Regions from separate parts of the Janthinobacterium aestuarii genome, predicted to be linked through region 3. Evidence: predicted binding sites of a transcription regulator. Region 3 holds the regulator's gene; each other region holds the start of a gene.
The links. The regulator sigma-54, encoded in region 3, starts transcription at its own class of promoters, with help from an activator protein. The targets are predictions, from matches to a motif close to TGGCANGNAANCTGCTTT.
Positions count from the first base shown of each region.

Region 1: a site for sigma-54 is predicted at 1,191-1,208, ahead of OPV09_RS04845 (TorF family putative porin). Genes of this name have one in related genera too.
Region 2: a site for sigma-54 is predicted at 1,735-1,752, ahead of OPV09_RS20425 (EDSAP-1 family PEP-CTERM protein). Genes of this name have one in related genera too.
Region 4: a site for sigma-54 is predicted at 1,905-1,922, ahead of OPV09_RS02550 (PEP-CTERM sorting domain-containing protein). Genes of this name have one in related genera too.

Region 1 is NZ_CP142523.1:1,073,154-1,076,664, forward strand. It holds gene OPV09_RS04835 (YifB family Mg chelatase-like AAA ATPase) at 1-658, opposite strand, end outside; gene OPV09_RS04840 (accessory factor UbiK family protein) at 770-1,018, opposite strand; gene OPV09_RS04845 (TorF family putative porin) at 1,289-2,056, shown strand; gene OPV09_RS04850 (P-II family nitrogen regulator) at 2,068-2,406, shown strand; gene OPV09_RS04855 (ammonium transporter) at 2,418-3,511, shown strand, end outside.
Region 2 is NZ_CP142523.1:4,543,096-4,546,606, reverse strand. It holds gene OPV09_RS20430 (EDSAP-1 family PEP-CTERM protein) at 1-567, opposite strand, end outside; gene OPV09_RS20425 (EDSAP-1 family PEP-CTERM protein) at 678-1,661, opposite strand; gene OPV09_RS20420 (glycosyltransferase) at 1,851-3,083, opposite strand; gene OPV09_RS20415 (hypothetical protein) at 3,222-3,395, shown strand.
Region 3 is NZ_CP142523.1:866,261-869,771, forward strand. It holds gene lptC (LPS export ABC transporter periplasmic protein LptC) at 1-54, shown strand, start outside; gene lptA (lipopolysaccharide transport periplasmic protein LptA) at 80-661, shown strand; gene lptB (LPS export ABC transporter ATP-binding protein) at 661-1,416, shown strand; gene OPV09_RS03890 (RNA polymerase factor sigma-54) at 1,421-2,899, shown strand; gene hpf (ribosome hibernation-promoting factor, HPF/YfiA family) at 2,969-3,331, shown strand; gene OPV09_RS03900 (enoyl-CoA hydratase/isomerase family protein) at 3,465-3,511, shown strand, end outside.
Region 4 is NZ_CP142523.1:573,255-576,765, forward strand. It holds gene OPV09_RS02545 (tetratricopeptide repeat protein) at 1-760, shown strand, start outside; gene OPV09_RS02550 (PEP-CTERM sorting domain-containing protein) at 828-1,817, opposite strand; gene OPV09_RS02555 (hypothetical protein) at 2,008-2,382, opposite strand; gene OPV09_RS02560 (hypothetical protein) at 2,543-2,854, shown strand; gene OPV09_RS02565 (dodecin) at 2,882-3,088, opposite strand; gene OPV09_RS02570 (immunity 52 family protein) at 3,223-3,511, opposite strand, start outside.

The DNA of each region.
Region 1 (3,511 bases), 210 kb from region 3:
CGTTATGGCCACCCGCGGCCGCCACTTCCAGTGCGCGGCGCGCCTGCTGCTGTCCTTGCACGTCGGCAAAGTCCGGATACGCAAAATCGGGTACGGCCAGCATGGGCTGGTGGCGTTGCAGGACGGTCCGGCTGGCGTGCGCGGCAAAATGCGCGCAGACCTCGAGCAGGCTGTGGGCAGGATAGATGCAGGCATCGCTGACGAGAGCCGCTTCGTCTGCGTTCGCCTGCGGCAGGATGAAGGCGCGTGGCGCGCCCGGCTGGCTGCGCTGCATGGCAAAGGTCATTGCCAGCGCGCCGCGGATAGGGCGCAACTGGCCCGACAGCGACAGTTCGCCCGCGAATTCGTAGTGGTGTAATTGGTCGCCCGGCAACTGGCCGGACGCGGCCAGGATGCCCAGCGCGATGGGCAGGTCGAAGCGCCCCGATTCCTTGGGCAAGTCCGCCGGCGCCAGATTGGCCGTGATGCGCCGCGCCGGCATTTCAAAGCCGCAGTTTTGCAGCGCGGCACGGACGCGGTCGCGCGATTCCTTCACTTCCGTATCCGGCAGGCCGACAATCGTAAACGAAGGCAAGCCATTGGCAAGGTGGACTTCAACACTTACCTCGGGCGCTTCCATGCCGGCCAGGGCGCGGCTTTTCAGGACGGCCAGACTCATCAGACTCCCCTGTGGCGCGGGCGCGGGCAGGATCAGTCTAGCGCGTGAAACGCCGTCAAGCTTGAGCTATGCCAGCAAGGCCGTCAATAACGGAGCCTTGCTGGCCGCACTTTACGCCTTGGTGTCGTTCAGGCGCGTTTCCAGCTCGATCAGGCGCAGTTCCAGTGCGTCCAGCTTGGCGCGGGTCTTGGCCAGCACTTGCGCCTGGATATCGAATTCCTCGCGCGTGACGAGGTCGAGGCGGGCGAAGCCCTGGGTCATCATCGATTTCACGTTTTTCTCGATATCCTTGGCAGGCGAGTTTTCGATGGCTTGATGGATCTTGCCTTGCAAGTCGTTAAAGAAGGTATTCATGTCCATGGTCAGTCCTTTTATGGTGCGGCCTGTGCATCGCACCATTGCGGTGCACAGCGGCGTTAATCTGGTGCGAAACTGGGCAAATTCACAATGCTTCAGCAGCCCGTACCCGCATGCCCAGAGGCTTGCAGGGTATGTATGGCCGGAAACGCACCTGTCAAGGTGGCAAGAGAGCTGGCACGTATTCTGCTAAAGAAGGTATGAACGCTTTGTGATCTCCAGCCAAGATTTTAAACCTCAACCGCTTTAAAAGTTCAATAAAAGGGAATCGCCATGAAGAATCTGTCCAAGAACATGACTTTAGCTGCAGCGTTGACGCTGGCCATGGCCGCCTTGTGCGGTAGCGCCATGGCCCAGGATGCAGTGGCGGCGCCTGCTGCAGCCGAAGCCGTACCTGATAACGTGGTGAGCTACAACGTGGCGCTGACCAGCGACTACCGTTACCGCGGCATCTCGCAAAGCCGCTTGAAACCGGCCATCAGCGGCGGTGCCGACTATACCCACAACCCGACGGGTTTGTACGTCGGCACCTGGCTGTCGAGCATCAAATGGATCAAGGACGGCGGCGGCGATACCAACCTGGAATGGGACATCTACGGCGGCAAACGGGGCGAGATCAGCAAGGATTTTACCTATGACGTAGGCGGCCTGTACTACTTCTATCCCTCGAATGGGCTGAGCACCAATGCCAACACCTTCGAGCTGTATGGCCAGCTCGGCTATGGCCCGGCCTACATCAAGTACTCGCACTCGACCACCAATCTGTTCGGCGTGGCCGACAGCAAGAACAGCGGCTACCTCGACGTGGGCGCGAATATCGATGTGCACGAAGGCTATCTGCTGAACCTGCATGTGGGCCGCCAGAAAGTCGAGCACAACGATTCCCTCAGCTACACCGATTACAAACTGGGCGTCACCAAGGATTTTGGCATGGCAACAGTCGCCCTGGCCTATGTCAAAGCCAACATCACGTCGCTGGCACCGAATGGCAAGAATCTGGCGAAATCCGGTCTCGTGCTGACCGTATCCAAAACCTTTTAAGCGAGACTGCCATGAAAATGATTACTGCAATCATTAAACCGTTCAAACTGGACGAAGTACGCGAAGCCTTGTCGGCTATCAATGTGCAAGGCATTACCGTTACCGAAGTCAAAGGTTTCGGCCGCCAGAAAGGTCACACGGAACTCTACCGTGGAGCCGAGTATGTCGTCGACTTCTTGCCAAAAACCAAAATCGAAGCGGCCGTCGATGACGCCATTGTCGACCAGGCCATCGAAGCGATCGAAGGTGCCGCGCGTACCGGTAAAATCGGCGATGGCAAGATTTTCGTCTACAACCTGGAACAAGTCATCCGCATCCGTACCGGTGAAACCGGCAACGAAGCGCTCTAAGGGGAATATTGATGCGTAAAAATATAACAAAATTGCTAGCTGGGTTTGCCTGTCTGTGTGCGTTTGGCGTCGCCGCGCCGAGCTTTGCCGATGCCCCCGCCAAGACGGAGGCGGCCACGACTTCGGCCGTCGCCGCTCCCGCCGTCACGCCGGTGCCTGACGCAGCAGCTCCGGCCGCCGCTCCGGCCCCGGCCGCCGCCGCGCCAGCCGCCGCGCCCGTTGCCAACAAGGGCGATACCAGCTTCATGATGATCAGCACCCTGCTGGTGATCCTGATGACCATCCCCGGCCTGGCCCTGTTCTACGGCGGCCTGGTGCGCTCGAAGAACATGCTGTCGGTGCTGATGCAAGTGTTCATGGTGTTCGCGCTGGTCATCGTGCTGTGGTGTATCTACGGCTACTCGATCGCCTTCACGGAAAAAACCGCCTTCTTCGGTGGCTTCGACCGCCTGTTCCTGAACGGTATCTGGGATCCGGCCAAGGGCACGTTTGCCGCCGCCGCCACCTTCAGCAAGGGCGTCGTCATTCCCGAGTTCGTCTTTGTCGCCTTCCAGGGCACGTTTGCCGCCATCACCTGCGCGCTGATCGTCGGCGCCTTTGCCGAGCGCGCCAAGTTTTCCGCCGTGCTGGCCTTCGTCGTGCTGTGGTTCACGTTCGCCTACCTGCCAGCGGCCCACATGGTGTGGTTCTGGACCGGTCCTGACCTGATCACCAACGCCGCCACTTCGGCCAGCGAAGCCCTGAAGGCTGGCTGGATCTGGCAAAAAGGCGCGCTGGACTTCGCCGGCGGCACCGTGGTGCACATCAACGCCGCCGTTGCCGGCCTGGTGGGCGCGATCATGATCGGCAAGCGCGTCGGCTACGGCCGCGAATCGATGGCGCCGCACTCGCTGACGATGACCATGATCGGTGCGTCGCTGCTGTGGGTGGGCTGGTTCGGTTTCAATGCCGGTTCCTCGCTGGAAGCGGGCGACGTGGCTGCGCTGGCCTTCGTCAATACGCTGTTGGCCACTGCCGCCGCTACCCTGTCGTGGGTATTTGGCGAGTGGATCAGCAAAGGCAAGCCATCGATGCTCGGTGGCGCGTCCGGCGCAGTGGCCGGCCT
Region 2 (3,511 bases), 2.6 Mb from region 3:
CGAGCCCGTGCCGGCCAGCGCGTCCAGGTACAGCTGCATGAAGGGCAGGGCCTGGAAGTCGAAGGCCAGGGTTGCGCCCGGCTGGCCGACGATGAAATTGATGGCCAGGGCCGTGCTGGAACCGTTGCGTCCCGAGGCGTCGGCGCTGCCGCCGCCCGTCAGGAAGGTTTCCGCCGCATTCACCGTATGCGTACTGGTCGAGCCCGGCGGGAACGGGGGAATTTGCGAAGTGATGATTTGCGCCTCGCCGCGCGCATACGCGGCGTTGCCCATGCCTTGCTGGGTAAAATCGTTTTGCCCTTTGGTGACGGCGCCGCGTGTCGCTTGCGGCGCGTCGATCTCATTGCTGCCACCGTTGATGACGCTGCTGCCGTTGAGCGTGGCGGTGGTGCGCGACAGGTCGATATTGCTGATCAAGGTGGTGGAACCGGTGGGATTGCTGATGACCAGGCCAAAGACGCTGGTGTAGGAATAGCCGTAGGCGGCGGCGCTGGCAGTGCCGCTGCCGGCCAGCAACAGCAAGGCCAGCAGGGCCGTTGAAAGTCGGGTGCATAAAAATGTAGTCATGAAAATCCTCATCTCCTGGTCGGCTGCGTTGTAAGGAAAACCGACAGGCTTGCCGCATAAAAAAAAGGCGAGGAGACTCCCTCGCCTGTGAATCCCCCCTGTTGCCTGGTTCAGGCGGCAACTTTGCGGCGGCGGGCGTAGCCCAGGCCGGCCAGGCCCAGGCCCAGCAAGGCCAAGGTGCCCGGTTCGGGTGTCGCCGCCTGTTTCACCAAGTCCACGCTTTCTACCGCATTCAAGGTCAAGGTGTAGTTGCCGGCCGTCAAAGCATTGCTGACGGAGCTGAAGTTGCTGCCGCACGCTGTACCCACACCGGTGCCCGTGGGCGTGCCGCAGCCGGAAGGGTCGTAGGTGAACAAATTGCCGCGCGTGAGGAAATTGGTCGCCAGGCTGGTGTTCAGGTTGGCGCCATCGGCGTTTTCCGTGCCGCCGAAGATGCCCGAGCCGATCACGCCGTCCGGCGTCCAGTTGAATACCGTCGCGCCGGCCGCGTCCGTGATGGTGAAGGTGACGACCAGGTTGGCCGTGGCTGTGGACAGCTGCCCGACCGTGCTTTGCAGGAAGACCTGCATGAAGGGCGACGCCAGGAAGTCGAAGCTCAGGGTTGCCGTGGGCGAGCCGACGACGAAATCGACCGAGAAACCCGTGGTCGAGCCGTTGCGCCCGGACGCATCGGCCGTGCCGGCAGGCCCGTCAAGGTGGGCTTCGGCCACGTTGACGGCCTGGGTGGAGGTGGAGCCTGGCGGGAACGAAGGGAACTGCGTGCTGACGATTTGCGCATCGCCGCGTGAATAGTTGCCTGCCGGGCCTTGTTGCGTGAAGTCGTTTTCGCCCTTGATGACGGGGCCGACGTTGGCGCGTGGGGCATCGAGCGAACCGGCGCCGCCATTGATGACGCTCACGCCATTCAGGGTGGCCGTGCTGCGCGAGATCGTGGTGCTGTTGGCCACCGTGATCTGGCCCGTCGGCACGGCGATCACCAGGCCGAAGATGTTGTTGTACGAATAGCCGTAGGCGCCCGCCTGTGCGCTACCGGCGGCGCACAGCATGGCCAATGCCGCTGCGGCCGGGAGCAGTTTCAGTTTCGAGAGTTTCATTGTATTCACCTCATGGTTGAGTGAGTCTGGAAGTCTTGCCTGAGACCTGTCGGCAGGTGCTCATGGCCAGTACCTAGCGACTTCCATGCCAACGCATGAGGTTCTTTTGAAATCAATGACTTGGCGTGCTTTTGTTGACGCGTTGCAAGCTTTGCCCGATGCGCTGTAAGAAAAACCGACGCCAGCCTTTCAAGGTTGTCCGCCTTGTGGCAACGAGCCCAGCAGGGCGTGCATATGGGGCAGCAAGCGATGCGCGGGCACATAGTCGCGCATGGCCGTGGCCAGCTGGCGCGCCGCCAGCTTGGCCCGGCCATCGTCGAGCATGCGCGTGGCGGCATGGCGCAGAGCGGTTTCCTGGAAGCGGTCGGCGCGCAGCAGCAGGCCGGCGCCGGCGCCCACGATGCCGTGCATGTTGAGAAATTGGTCGAGGTTGTTGGCGATGCCGATGACAGGCACGCCTGCCGTCAGCGCTTGCTGGCTGGTGGGGCTGCCGCCGTTGCAGATCACCAGGCTGGCGCGCCGGGCGGCCGCGTCACCTGGTAAAAAAGGCGCGACATAGGCATTTGGCGGCACGGCATCGACGCGGATGGTGCCGGCCGTGGCCGCCAATACGGTGACGGGCAGGGGCGCCAGCGCGCGCAGCACGCGCGGCAGCAATTGCCCCTGGCCTGAACTGCCCAGGGTGACATAGATGATGGGCCGTCCGCTGCTCAGTTCCGGGCGCTGCCACCAGTCCGGCAAGTCGAGCGGCGGCGCCCAGATGATGGGACCCAGGTAGTCGTGCGTGGACGGCATGCCGTGCGGCGGGAACAGTTGCGGAATATCCGCGTACAAGGTGCGGTCGGCATCCGTATAGATGCGCCGCAGGTCGCTGCCCAGCGATGGCAAGCCATGGCGGCGGCGCACGCGGTTCAGGGGCACGGCGTGCGAGGCGAAGGCCAGCGGGCGGATCAGGCGGAACAGGGGATCGGCCAGCCAGATGGGCAGCACGCCCGTCAGGGGCAGGTTGGGCACCGTGTAGTGCTGGCGCACCCAGGGACTCCAGTAGGCGTTGCTGACGGTAATGTAGGGAATGCGCTGCAGGCGCGCGCTGACCGACAGCGACAGGCGGAAGTCGCCGATCACGAGGTCGGGCTGGACGGCATTGAGCAGGCGCAAGTCGTCTTCCACATACGCGTGCAAGGTGCTTTCCGTATACACGGGCTTGCCGTGCGCCAGCGCCTGCAGAAATTGCAGCGATGAAATACTGTCGATGCGCCAGCGGCGGAAGGGGGCTTGCTTGAAACAAAAGTCATACCCATCGGCGCAGGCAAAATGCACCGCGTATTTTGCCTCGTCCAGCTCCTGGGCCAGGCTCAGGGGACGGCCAACATGGGCCAGGGTCACTGCCTCGGCCATAAAGAGGATTTTCTTGCGCGCCATAGGGGTCGCTTGCACTCGTGCTGGAAGGGATGCCTGCGAAGTTGGAGTGGCGCCACGCCGTTTAGTTCCCCTGCAGCGGGCCAATGGCGGGCGCCAGGATTTGGCCGTATCGGCTACAGTGGAGCAAAGGAGGCCACCATGCAGCCACAATTCCGCTTTGCCCCGCTGCGTGCGCACAGCACGCCCGAACCCGATATGCCGCCACCGCCCGAAGGCGATCCCCTCAAGCCGCCGCCGGAACCGCCGCCGCACATCGACCCCGTGCCGGTCGAGGAACCAACGCCGCCACCACCGCCCGTGAAAATGCATTGAACGGTTCTCGGACCGTGGCGCCGCGCCATGGGTGGCGGCGGGCAGGCGCGCGCGATGTTTATTTCCAATCGGAAATGGAAGGTGCGGGCCTCGCCAGAGGCACGCCAATTAAACAA
Region 3 (3,511 bases):
GCGCTGCGCATGGTCCTCCCGCCGAAACCGCGCCCGGCCGCGGCGGCAAAATGACAGAATGAAACAAGGAAACCATACTATGAAGAACATCTTGCTGTTGACCGTATTTTCGCTGGCCATCATGGGCGTGGCGCATGCCGAGAAAGCCGATTCCGAGAAGGAAGCCGTCATCACGGCACGTAGCGGCCACGTCGATGACGTCAAGCAGGTGCGTACCCTGACGGGCGACGTCGTGCTGGTCAAGGGCACCCTGACCATGAAGGCGGGCCGGGCATTGATCACGGAAGACCCGCAAGGCTACCAGTTCATCACCTTCTGGGCCGATCCCGGCAAGCTGGCCACGTTCCGCCAGAAACGCGATGGCGCGGGCGACCTGTGGGTCGAAGGCGAAGCGGAGCGCGTGGAATACGACAACAAGACGGAAGTGGTGAAACTGTTTTCCAAGGCCAAGCTGACGCGCCTGGAAGGCACGAAAGTGACGGACGTGGCCAATGGCGCCTTCATCTCGTATGACAGCCGCAAGGAAGTATTCAAGATGGAAAATTCCGACAGCGGCACCAGCACTTCCGATGGCGGCAGCGTGCGCATGGTGATCCAGCCGAAGACTAAGGCGCCTGAAGCGGAGAAAGCGCCGGCAACGCCTGCGCCAGGAAAGAAATAATGGACAATACTCGTTGCGGCAGCACCCTGATCGTTCGCGGTCTGCAAAAAACCTATGGCAAGCGGCAAGTCGTGCATGATGTCTCGCTGCAAGTCGAATGCGGCGAAGTGGTGGGTTTGCTGGGCCCGAACGGCGCCGGCAAGACCACCTCGTTCTACATGATCGTCGGCCTGGTGCCGTCGGACGGCGGCAGCATCGATATCAGCGGCGTGGACATTTCCAGCCTGCCGATCCACCGCCGCGCGCAGATGGGCTTGTCCTATCTGCCGCAGGAAGCGTCCGTCTTCCGCAAGCTGACGGTGGAAGACAATATCCGCGCCGTGCTGGAAATCCAGACCGTCGAAGGCCGTCCTTTGAAGAAGGCCGAGATCGAGGAGCGCCTGGATAAGCTGCTGGCCGATTTGCAGATTGAAAAGCTGCGCGAGAACCAGGCCTTGTCCCTGTCGGGCGGCGAGCGCCGCCGCGTGGAAATCGCCCGCGCGCTGGCCACCGATCCCCGTTTCGTGCTGCTCGACGAGCCGTTCGCCGGCGTCGATCCGATCGCCGTGATCGAGATCCAGCGCATCGTGCGCTTCTTGAAGGAGCGCAATATCGGCGTGCTGATCACCGATCATAATGTGCGCGAGACGCTGGGTATTTGCGACCGTGCCTACATCATCAACCAGGGCTCGGTACTGGCGTCGGGACGCCCCGACGACATCATCGCGAACGAGTCGGTACGCCGGGTCTATCTGGGCGAACACTTCCGCATGTAAGCCAATGAAACAATCATTGCAGCTGCGCACTTCGCAGCACCTGGCACTGACGCCGCAGTTGCAGCAATCGATACGCCTGTTGCAATTGTCTACGCTGGAATTGCACCAGGAACTCGAGCAACTGCTGACGGACAATCCCCTGCTCGAGCGCCTCGACGATCCGCTCGACCGTTCGCTGCGCCTGCTGTCCGACGGGGCCTTGAGCTCCACGGCCGCGCCGGCCGAAGCGCCGCCCCAGCCGCCAGGCCAGGAGGCACCCGCGGCGCCGGCCGAAGCGGAAACCTTTGACGGCGAGGCGGGCGAAGGCCCGGCCGCGGCGGATGGCGGCGACAGCGACTGGAGCGAGGCGAGCCGGGGCAAGGCGCCCGACGACGAAGATTCCCGCCCGCAACTCGAGGCCCATCACTGCACCCTGCGCGAACACCTGATGGAGCAGATGCGCGTGACGGTGCTTGAGTTGCGCGACCGTGCGCTGGTCGAGCTGATCATCGACGCGCTCGACGACAATGGCTACCTGGAAGAGTCGCTCGACGACATCCTGGCGCGCCTGCCGGAAGAGCTGGAAATCGACGCCGACGAGATGCGCACGGCCTTGTCGCTGCTGCAAAGTTTCGATCCACCCGGCGTGGGCGCGCGCAATGCATCCGAATGCCTGGCGCTGCAGATCAAGCGCTTGCCGCACATCGCCATGGTGACGCGGCGCATGGCGCTCGTCATCGTGGAAAAGCACCTGGCCTGGTTTGCCCAGCGCGATTTCAACAAGCTGAAAAAAGCCCTCGATTGCGACGATGAAGACTTGCGCGAAGCACAGACGGTGATTCGCCAGTGCAATCCGCATCCGGGCGCCGTATTCGCCTCGGACGTGTCCGATTACGTGGTGCCCGACGTCGTCGTCAAGCGCGCGCGCAATGGCTGGCAAGTGACCCTGAACAACGACGTCATGCCGCGCCTGCGCGTCAACGCCATGTACGCCAACCTGCTCAAGCAGGGCAAGGGCGAGGGCGCCATGGGCGCACAGTTGCAGGAAGCCAAGTGGCTGATCAAGAATATGCGCCAGCGTTTCGACACGATCCTGCGCGTGGCACAGGCAATAGTAGAAAGACAAAAGAACTTTTTCTCGCACGGGGCCGTTGCCATGCGCCCCCTTGTGCTCCGTGAAATAGCTGATACACTGGGTTTACACGAGAGTACTATCTCGCGGGTAACAACTCAAAAGTACATGCTGACCCCGCACGGCATGTTCGAGTTGAAATATTTCTTTGGTAGCCACGTCGCCACCGAAGCGGGGGGCGAAGCGTCATCGACGGCGATACGGGCATTGATCGTGCAACTGACAGGAGCAGAAGACCCTAAAAATCCTTTATCCGACAGTAAGATTGCGGACATGCTGGGGGAACAAGGCATGGTGATTGCGCGACGTACTGTTGCCAAATACCGGGAAGCGTTGAAAATTCCGCCAGTGAGCCTGCGTAAGTGTTTGTAAGTTTTTTTCGGTTCCTCTGCGGGCCGGATAGGATGGACCGCACGAACCCGATCATCTTTAGGAGTGTGTATGAATCTCACCATCAGCGGACATCATCTCGAAGTGACACCAGCCATCCGTGAATACGTACAAACGAAGCTGGAACGCGTGAAACGTCATTTCGATCAAGTTATCGATATCGCCGTGATTCTGACCGTGGATAACCTCAAAGAGAAAGAAAAACGTCAAAAGGCCGAAGTCAACCTGCGTTTAAGTGGCAAAACCGTCTACGTGGAAAGCCTGGCACAAGACCTGTATGCCGCGATCGATGCCCTGATCGACAAGCTCGATAGGCAAGTGATGAAATACAAAACCAAAGTGCAAGGGCACGGTAAAGAGGCGATCAAGCATCTGCCAGACAACTCCGAGGAAGACGCCGTCGTCGCCGTTTAAGGCCACCCGCTTCCAGCAGTTGTGATCAACTAAGGGCGCACATTGCGCCCTTTTTTGCGCCTGGACCTTTTGAACGCAATGTTCCCCGCGCAGGCGCTAGAATGTTTGTACTTTTACTTTTTTCACGCCTGCCATGAGCGACTTCGTCCAGACCTCCATCCGCAACCGCACGGGCCATAT
Region 4 (3,511 bases), 290 kb from region 3:
GCCGCGGCAGGCCTATCTGTTCAGCAATCTCGGACATGCCTATTATTTGAGCGGGCGCGATGCGCAAGCGTTGACTGCGCTGGAACAGGCCTGTCTGCTCGACCCGCTCAATGCGCTGACCTGGCGGCATCTGGCGCAGGTGCTCGAACGGCTGGGGCAGCACGAGCGCGCCGCCGTCATGCGGCACCAGGCGGCCAGCTTGCAGGAACACGATGTGCGGCGCGACATGGCCTTGTTGCGTGGCGAGGCGCCGCCGAAGCTTGTGCCCGAGCCTGTGCCGGATGCACCCGCCATGGCGCGCGTGGAGATCACGCAGAGCGATGGCATGGCCCGCCTGCGGCGCGTGCCGTCGGCCGTCGTGCGCAGCGTGCCCGCTGCCGCGTCGGTGTCTGTGGCGCTTGCACCGGCAGCCGGCGCGCCGCATCCGCGCCTGGAAATTGTCAACGGCAACGGCGTGCCTGGCTTGGCCGCCGCGCTGGCACGCAGCCTGGCTGGTGCGCCCGTGCAAGTGGTGCGCCTGGCCAATGAAACCAGCTTCCAGGTGGCGCGCACGCGCGTCGAATACCGGCCCGCGCAGGAACAGGCGGCGCGCCAGCTGGCCCGCCAGCTGGGCGCCCAAGTACAGACCCAGGCCGCCGACTGTCCCGCCAGCGAGCTGCGTCTGGTACTGGGGCGCGACCTCACCGATCCCGCCATGCTGCACCGCTATTATCTGCAGCAATTGAAACTGGCGCGCCGGGCGCTGGCACGGCTCGGTTAAAACATCGTTATCGGCATAAAAAAACGCGGCGCCTTTTACGGGCGCCGCGTGTTTTTCATGCCGCGAATTATTTCGGTTGGCGGCGGCGCGTAAAAGCCAGGGCTGCCAGTCCCGTACCAAGCAGGAACAGGGTGCCTGGCTCCGGTACTTGCAAAGGCTCGATGACGACGATGTCGGTACGCGTGGACTTGGAAAAGTTCAAGGTGTAGCTGCCGGCGGGCAGGGCGAAATTCGACGTCAGGGAAAACATCGCAAAACCATTCGCAAAGGCGCGCGAGGTGGCCGGGTCGTTGGTGCCTGCCGTCATGTTCAGGCTGAAGGGATCGAGGCTGCCGACCGTATGGTTGCCATTGACGTCGCTGCCATTGCTGGCGTCGCCATCGGGCGCGAACTGGAAGATCACGCCATCGGCATTCGCGTTCGACAGGCAGCCCACGGGACTGGACGTATTGCACGAGATATTGAAGATATCCATGATCGATACGCTCGACTTGTCACCCATGGTCGTCACGCTGGTGCGCAGATCGCGCCGTCCCATGAAGTTGAAGGTGATGAAGCCGGCGCTCGACAGGGTCAGATTGACGGAGCCGGTGAGCGTGTCGCCAGCCGTGGCCGTGGCGGCGCCGACCGTGTTGCGCTGTGCTTCCGCAACGGCGCGCACGGTGGAGCCGCCATTGAGCATGTTGCCGAATGCGTGCGCATCGCCGCGTGCGAACTCCAGAGTGGAACTGGGGCTGGGCGCGTAGTTATTTTGCGGCAAGCCGCCGCAACCGCTGCCTGAACACACTTGCAGCACATCGGCGTTGGCGGCCGGGCCTGTATTGACGGCGCGCGGATTGACGGCCACTCCGCCCTCGAAAAAGGCGCTGTCGCTGGCATTGCGATTGGCGCCGGCCAGCGACAGCGCGCCGGCGCTGGTGGTGATGCGGAAAGAGTTCAATTCGTTGACGGACAGGCCGTACGCGCCGGCCTGCGCCTGGCCGCTGGCCAGCAAGCTTGCCGCCGCCAGTGCGCCCAGCCAACCCAGGGTTTTGCTTCGTGTGTGATCGACGTTCATCGCAGCCTCTTATCGTAGTCAGTCTCGGAAAATCCGGGGGAGAAAGAATCCAGAATGACCTGCCTGGATTCATCTCGTAGACAGTGATAAGCAGCTTGCGTGCCACACAAAAAAAGCATATTGAATCAAGGGCTTGCGCAAAGCGGACTGAGCCGACGGAAGCAAAGTGTAAGAAAGGCCGACGCCGCTTTCAGGTGCCCCGGTGATAGCCGAGGTGGCCACCCGAGTTGCGCGCGCAGCCGCAACCGATGCGGGCCACTTCCTCGTCTTCCGTCAGTTTCCAGTTGGTAATCGTCGTGTGCTGCCAGTCGATGTCGCTTTTCTTGACAGGCTTTACCGTCAGGGTGCGTGCTTCCGCATCCGTGTACTCCATCAATTCCTCGTCATCGGCGATGTCGAAATGGCGGTGGATCAGGGAAATGCCAAAACGGTCGAGGGCGCCGTAGCGTTGCAGCACGTCGCGCAGTTCGCGAAAGCAGGCGAGGTCATCGGGCAGCAGCGGATTGACGGCGGAAATATCGGCGACGGGCTGCCATTGCATGGCGTGGATGTTCAGGCTGTGCATGATAGGCTCCTGTGCCCCGTGATGGTAGGACCAGGCTGCCAGAGGGGCACTGGCAACCTGTCGAAACGTCTATCGTGGCCGCAAAGCCGATGCGGCGTTTGCGCCAGATCAAAGGTGCGGCACATCGCCTCGCGCCGATAATTGCCCGGTAAAATAGGCCATGGCAAACAAAACCCCCACCTTCCCCGGCGCACGCACGGGCCGCGGCCAAGTCCTGGCCGTGCTGCTGTCGAACCGCGACCAGTCCGGCGCCGAACCGCTGCAAGGCCGCGTCTCGCTGGCCGCCATCGTGAAAGCGCTTAAACGCAAATACCACTGGCCGATCGAGACGCACAGCTTTCCCGCCAACACGCAGGACGGCCGCGCCAGCTGGGCGACCGTCTACAGCTTGCCGGAAAAGGTGATTGAGACCGCGCTGGACAGCGGCGGCCGGGAGTGGCTGGAAAGCCGGGGAGTACCTGGGCGGCGCTGAGCGCGCCGCCTGCCTTGCTCGATCCCTTTATTCGAGCCGGAAGCCGACCTTGAGCGTGACCTGGAAATGCGCCACCTTGCCATCGACGATATGGCCGCGCGACTCCGTCACTTCATACCAGTCCATATGCTTGACCGTCAGCGCCGCCTTGGCAATGGCATCGCGTATCGCCTGATCGCTGCTTTCGGTGGACGTTCCCACCAGTTCGATCAGCTTGTAAGTGTGTGCGGACATGATATTCCCCCAGATAGGCAAGCCAGACATCGGGAGCCTGCTTTGCGCAAGCACGTGCTCATCTTGCGCCTAAATGTGCTGATAGTCATTGCGCGGTGCAGCAATGCGCCGCGCATGCCGAGAGCTATCCTTTATCAAATATCGACATAGCGAGGCAGCAAGTCCTGATCGACCAGGCGAATTTCAATGGCGTTGGCGATCTTCACGTGCTCGGGATTTTCATCAGAAAAAGGCTCGTCGGTGACGCTGACGATGATGGTGCCGATCTGCTGGTCTTTACCTTGCTCGCCCGTCGCCATGACGGGTACCAAGGCACGGGCTTCTGGCACTTGCTGGGTCGTCAGTACACGCGGCAGGTACAACATCCAGCCAACACCTGGGCGATCCTTGAAGACTTGTTTTCTAAAATACTGATTACGTGCA